Regions from separate parts of the Anaerosporomusa subterranea genome, predicted to be linked through region 2. Evidence: riboswitches for the same ligand, from Rfam matches in the RefSeq annotation. Region 2 holds a riboswitch; the other holds the start of a gene.
The links. A riboswitch is a leader RNA that binds a small molecule or an ion and turns the genes downstream of it on or off. The one in region 2 is predicted to bind glycine.

Region 1 (3,411 bases), on a different contig from region 2:
CGGACACGGCTCGCCGATGAACATCATCTCTGACAACACGTATACACGTAGCCTAACCGCCTTGGGCGAGACTATGGTTAGGCCCAAGGCGGTTCTTGTTGTATCGGCTCATTGGCAAACCAGAAAGACCTTTGTCAGCTCTGCTAAGACGCCGCCGACTATCTATGACTTTTACGGCTTTCCACCAGAGTTGTATCGCGAGAAATATCCCTGTCCGGGCGCGCCGGAGCAGGCTGAGTCAGTTCAGAAAGTGGCGCCAGGAGAAATATACGCAGATCCAGGCCGAGGCATTGACCATGCAGGCTGGGCGGTATTAAAATTTATGTATCCTGACGCCGATATTCCGGTCATGCAAATGAGTCTGGATGTAATGAAGTCACCGCGTGAGCATTATGAGCTTGGCAAGAAATTGGCAGCGCTACGTCATGAGGGAATATTGATTATCGGCAGCGGCAACATGGTGCATAATCTATCCAGGGTAAACTTTGAACACTTATATGGTGAAACGTATCCATGGGCTGTCGAGTTTGATCGTGTCTTAACTGAACTGATAGAAGCTGGCGATCACGACAGCTTGATTGCATATGACAGATTGCCCAACACCAAGCTGGCAATCCCTACTAATGAGCACTATCTGCCGATGCTGTACACGTTGGCACTCAAAGAAAAGACTGACACACTTGAGTTTATCTGTACAGACATGCAGAATGGCTCCATTTCGATGCGCAGCTTCATGATTACTGAGGCGAAATAAGAGTGGAAATGTGTGTGTCTTTAACGACGTCTCCCCCTCTAGAGAGCTATTGTTAGGGGCTTGACAATCGTCTGATCGGTGGTATACTTATCACATTGGTCGTCAAAATTTAATACTTGTGTCCATGTGAAGTCTGCGGGAAAGTGGCCTCGGCCTACCAAACCGTAGATGGATGGAACTCTGGAGAGCCCCTAGAAAGTAACTGTACTTTGCTAGGGCGCCGAAGGGGCAAGTCAACGGCGTAAGCTGCTGATGAAACTCTCAGGCAAAAGGACAGAGCAATCGGTTGCTGTGCGGATTTTTCGCATTGCATCGCTTTTGTCATTCTTCAGAGTCAAATCGTGTGATTTGACTCTTTCTGTTTTTAAAGTCAAATCACACGATGCAGAGAGAGCGAACCACAGAGTGCGCAGAGGCCACAGAGGGTACGCAGAGAGTTTCGAAAAGTTGCAATTGTGAAAGGGGTTTTTCTGATGAAACAATCTAGACTAATGGCAGCGGTGGTATTATCTATTTTTCTATTCACGCTTATTTTGAGCGGCTGTGGCGGCGGTTCAGCCTCCAAGGATATTAAGATTGGTCTCTTAAATGAAATGACAGGCGGCAACGCGACCTTTGGCACTTCGTCAGCTAATGGCGCAAAAATGGCGATTAAAGAAGCCAATGCCAAGGGTGGCGTCCTCGGTAAACAGATTCAGGCTGTTATTGCTGACAATAAAAGTGAACCGTCTGAGTCGGTCAATGCCATGACCAAACTGGTGACTCAAGACAAAGTCGTGGCCGTAACCGGGATCTTCGCTAGCTCGAATGCGATTGCCGCATCGAGTGTGGCTGAAGCCAGCAAAATGCCATTTTTAGCGGTGGGTGCGACCAACCCGAAGGTTACGGTAGATGAAAAGAGCGGCAAAGTTAAAGACTACACCTTCCGCGTCTGTTTCATTGATCCGTTTCAAGGAACAGTGGGCGCAAACTTTGTTCTGAGTACGTTGAAACTCAAACAAGCTGCGGTTTTGATTGATAGCAGCAGCGATTATAGTAAAGGCCTGGCGGCATTCTTTAAAGAAGCATTCACTAAGGGTGGCGGCAGCATTTTGGCAGAAGAATCCTATCTGCAAAAAGACCAGGACTTCAAGACCATCCTAACCAAGGTTAAGGCACTTAATCCACAAGTCATCTATGTACCAGGCTATTATGAAGAAGTTGGTAAAATCGTTAAACAAGCTCGTGAACTGGGAATCACAGCCCCGATTATCGGTGGCGACGGCTGGGATTCGCCGAAACTGGTAGAGATCGGCACGGCACCTGCCTTGAACAATACCTATTTCACCAACCATTACTCAGTGGATGACACCAGCGCTGCTTCCAAGACCTTTGTCGAAGCCTATAAAAAGGAATATGGTCAAGCGCCAGATGCGCTGGCAGTGCTTGGTTATGATGCCGCTAATGTACTGATTGACGCGATTAAACGCGCCAACAGTACGGAAGCTGCTAAAATCCGTGAGGCATTAGCCGCGACGAAGGATATCGCGGCAGTCACAGGATCGACCACCTTAAACGCATCACATGACGCAGTTAAGAGCGCGGTAATCATCGAAATGAAGGACGGCAAACAAATGTATAAGGCGACAGTTAAACCGTAAAAAATAAACTCCTGCTATGGTGACTAAATCTTAGCAGGAGTTTATTTTTATCATTATTATGATTGCCAGGGATTTTTTTGCTACGTTAATGCTTGACAAAGTTCTTCCTGGTGCTATAATTGTAACATCGATTATTAAAAATTAAATACTTGTGTCCATGAGAAGTCTGCGGGAGAGTGGCCTCAACCCTACTGAACCGTAGATGGATGGAACTCTGGAGAGCCCCTAGAAAGTGACTGTACTTGCTAGGGCGCCGAAGGGGCAAGTCGGCGGCGAAGGCTGCTGATGAAACTCTCAGGCAAAAGGACAGAGCAATCGTTGCTATGCGGGATGTTCCGCATCGCTTCACAATTGTCACTCTCAAGAGTCAAATCGTGCGGTTTGGCTTTTTCTGTTTTTAAAGCCAAATCACACGGAAGGGCAGGCTCCTGTGCCTGCCTCTTGAGGGCCCGCAGAGGTTGCGGCAAATTTCCTAATAAAGAGAGGAGTTTTCTAATGAAAAAATCAGCATTTCTAACAGCAGCAGTCATATCAATCCTACTATTCACGGTTTTCTTGTCCGGTTGCGGCGATTCGGTTTCCAAAGAAATCAAAATCGGTGTGTTAAATGAAATGACTGGCGGAAGCGCAACCTATGGGGCATCATCAGCCAATGGCGCCAAGCTGGCGTTCAAAGAAGCCAACGCCAAAGGCGGCGTACTTGGCAAGCAGATTGTTGCCGTTATTGCTGATAATAAAAGCGAACCCTCCGAATCTGTCAACGCCATGACCAAGTTGGTCACTCAAGATAAGGTAGTGGCTGTAACCGGACTTTTCACCAGCTCAAACGCGATTGCGGCATCTAGTGTGGCTGAATCCAACAAAATACCGCTGCTATCGGTTGGCGCCACCAATCCTAAAGTTACAGTTGACGAAAAAACCGGCAAAGTCAAAGACTACACCTTCCGCGTTTGCTTCATTGACCCGTTCCAAGGAACTGTTGGCGCGAATTTTGTACTTAATACGCTAAAACAAAAG
Region 2 (3,411 bases):
CATCCAAAAGGCCAGTTAGTTCTTTCGGATTGGAAAGTTCGATGACTAATATCCAACCGTCGCCGTAAGGAGATTGATTCACCAATTCTGGTGCATCGTTGAGTTCTTGATTAGTTCTAATGACTTTGCCAGATAAGGGACTAATAATATCAGAAACAGCCTTAACCGATTCGATGACAGATATCCGCTGACCTGCTTTGGCTGAATCGCCCTCATTCGGCAGTTCGACAAAAACGACATCACCAAGCTGTGACTGCGCAAAATCAGTCACGCCAATTATCGCTGTGTTCCCTTCTACTCTAACCCATTCATGATCTGTAGAATACTTCAGTTCTGCCGGAATACTCATGATTATTTCCCCTCTCGTTTATAAAATGGTTTAGCAATGATTTCAGCAGAAAGCTGCTTACCACGAATATCAATCTCGATCGTTTGGCCAATTTTAGCATAATCAGCTTGAATTAGGGCTAAGCCCAAATTTTTATTAAGTGTAGGAGTATAGGAGCCGGTCGTCACTACGCCGATATGTACGCCTGCAGCCAAAACCGGATATTCAGCTCTGGCAATTCCGCGGTCAACCATGACAAAACCGACGATCTTGCGTTTCGTTCCATTCGTTTTTTGCTCTTGTAAGACTTCCCGTCCGTTAAAGTCGCCTTTATCCAGCTTGACAAAAAATCCGATACCTGCCTCAATTGGTGACATAGTGGCTGACAGCTCGTGTCCGTAAAGTGGCAAGCACGCTTCAAATCGCAGCGTATCGCGGCAGCCTAAGCCTGCGGGCAGCAATCCGAACGGCCGCCCAGCTTCCATGATCGCTTCCCACAAAAACGATGCATCCTCAGGCTTACAATAGATTTCAAAGCCGTCTTCTCCAGTATACCCGGTCCGTGATACCAATACTGTTTTACCGGCAACGCTGACTTCAGGCATAAACCAATAATATTTGATTTCTGCTAGCGGCGCGTCAGTCAGCTTGGCTAAAATCGTTTCTGCCAGCGGTCCTTGCAGAGCCAACTGCGCTGTTGCATCAGAGAGATTGGTCAGTGTAGCCTCAAAGCCTTTCACATTTTCTTGCATCCATTGCCAATCTTTCTCTATATTCGCCGCATTGATGACCAGTAGATATTCATTGTCAGCTTGCTTGTAGACCAACAGATCGTCAACCGTACCCCCATCCAGGTAACACATCGGCGTGTAAAGAATTTGATTGATTTGCAATTTAGCGACATCATTTGTCACCAGTTTTTGCAGAAAAGCCAACGCGTCTGGCCCGCTTACCAGCACTTCACCCATATGTGACACATCAAATAAACCAGCTTTAGTTCTTACCGCGTGATGCTCTTCCTTAATACCGGAGTATTGAACCGGCAGCAACCAACCGCCAAACTCAACGATTTTGCCGCCATAACGCACATGCGTCTCATACAGCGGCGTTTGCTTTGCTGACATAAAAGCCACCTCTCTCTTTTCTTGCAAAATAAAAGGACAAAGAAACAAAAGTGTAAAAACACTTTTGTTCTCTGTCCCTTATACCTGAGAGATTCGCCTGCGACAGGCGCCCCATCGGTGACACTTCTTTAACAAAGAAGCATACTCTCCAGAGTTCGGTCCGGTTACAGTATGTTTACCTGAGAGTTTGAACAAAGCTTTGCCCCATCGGCGCCGCCAAATTGCGGACTCTCCCATAACCATCATTCCTATTCATTTTTCAAAGAATTTCTAATCAACATATTACCGCTGAGCGCTTTTAGTGTCAAGAAATTATTTGTTATCCAACTAAATCCATGCCCAATTTTAGAGCTTTTTCATTAACCGCTTCCGTACCCTTCGGCACTCTGGCTAGCACGGCTTTGGTCAGCGATTCGATCGAGACCACGCCGGTTATTTTGGCGATGGCGCCCAATGCGATGATGTTGGCGAATAAGGCTTTACCTAAACTGTCTTGGGCAGTATGAGTGATCGGCAGTTCATAGACCTTCTTAAACTGTTTGTCAGGCAGTTGCTGGACAAACAGGCTGTCGGTAATCAGAATGCCGTCAGCAGGGAGATCAATCGTGTATTTTTTGCAGGCTTCCTGGCTCATAGCCAGGACTACGTTTGGTACGGTGATCTTCGGATAATGAATCTTGCCCTCAGAGATGATGACCTCGGATTTGCTAGAACCGCCGCGGGCTTCCGGGCCATAGGACTGGGACTGGATGGCTTGTTTTCCGTCCATCAGGGCTGCTTCGGCCAGGATGATGCCAGCCAGGATCAGCCCCTGGCCGCCGGTTCCGGATAAGCGCAGTTGCTGCATGTTATTTCGCTCCTTTCTGGACTCTGGCGATCACTTTGTCGTATTCAGCGCTATATTCGGGCGCTTCGGTTTTATACAGAACACCAATCGGGAATTTGCCCTCTTTTTGTTCATCAGTCATTTTTTCATAGGCGGCCAGCATGACGCCACGGTCTTTTTGCCATTTCATCATATCAGGAGCGCCGCCCATTTTATTCTGACGACCAAAAGAGATTGGGCAGGCAGTGATAGCTTCAATGAGGCTGAAGCCTTCGTGCTGGATGCCTTGGGCGATCACATCCACTAACAGCTGGGTATGGAAAGTGGTGGAACGGGCAACGAAGGTAGCGCCTGCGCCTTTGGCCAGCTCGGTGACGTCAAAGGGACGGTCAACTGTGCCGTAGGGGGCGGTGGTTGCTTTGGAGTTGGCTGGAGTGAGCGGTGAGTATTGGCCACCAGTCATGCCATAGATGTTGTTATTAAAGAGTACGACGGTGAGGTCGATGTTGCGGCGGGCAGCATGGATGAAGTGGTTGCCGCCGATGGCGGTAGCATCGCCGTCACCGGTGACGACAATGACTTTCAGCCGTGGTTGGCCAAGTTTGACGCCGGTGGCTACCGGCAGGGCGCGGCCGTGGGCTGAGTGGACGGTGTTGAAGTCAAGGTAGCCGGAGGCGCGGCTGGAGCAGCCAATGCCGGAAACAACGGCTACGTCGTTTTTTTCTAAAGCGAGTTTGTCAACAGCTTTGACGATAGCGCCGGTGATGATGCCGTTGCCGCAGCCGGGGCACCAGATGTGGGGCAGGCGTCCGGGGCGGAAGTATTTATCAATAATTTGTTCCATTTCCATGGGGTGCACATCCTTTCTGCGGTTATTTCAGGCTTTCGATTCTTGCCAGCAGCTCGTCCGGCGTAATCGCTTCACTGTTGTATTTGGCGTGGAGGGTTACCGGAGCTTTGCCGGCAACGGCACGTTCGACTTCGATGACATATTGGCCATAGTTCATTTCGGCAACAATGATGTGTTTGGCTTTGCCAGCGATCTCGGCAATTTGTTTTGCCGGGAACGGCCACATGGTGATCGGGCGGAACAGGCCGGCTTTGATGCCTTTAGCGCGGGCGGCGTCGACGGC

Region 1: another riboswitch for glycine. It lies ahead of AXX12_RS00380 (ABC transporter substrate-binding protein); the one in region 2 lies ahead of gcvT (glycine cleavage system aminomethyltransferase GcvT).

Annotation. Positions count from the first base shown of each region.
Region 1 covers NZ_LSGP01000001.1:97,042-100,452, forward strand. The annotation lists gene ygiD (4,5-DOPA-extradiol-dioxygenase) at 1-754, shown strand, start outside; glycine riboswitch at 925-1,041, shown strand; gene AXX12_RS00380 (ABC transporter substrate-binding protein) at 1,228-2,394, shown strand; glycine riboswitch at 2,599-2,714, shown strand; gene AXX12_RS00385 (ABC transporter substrate-binding protein) at 2,890-3,411, shown strand, end outside.
Region 2 covers NZ_LSGP01000020.1:283,752-287,162, reverse strand. The annotation lists gene gcvH (glycine cleavage system protein GcvH) at 1-349, opposite strand, end outside; gene gcvT (glycine cleavage system aminomethyltransferase GcvT) at 352-1,452, opposite strand; glycine riboswitch at 1,610-1,698, opposite strand; gene AXX12_RS13715 (2-oxoacid:acceptor oxidoreductase family protein) at 1,772-2,299, opposite strand; gene AXX12_RS13710 (2-oxoacid:ferredoxin oxidoreductase subunit beta) at 2,301-3,122, opposite strand; gene AXX12_RS13705 (2-oxoacid:acceptor oxidoreductase subunit alpha) at 3,151-3,411, opposite strand, start outside.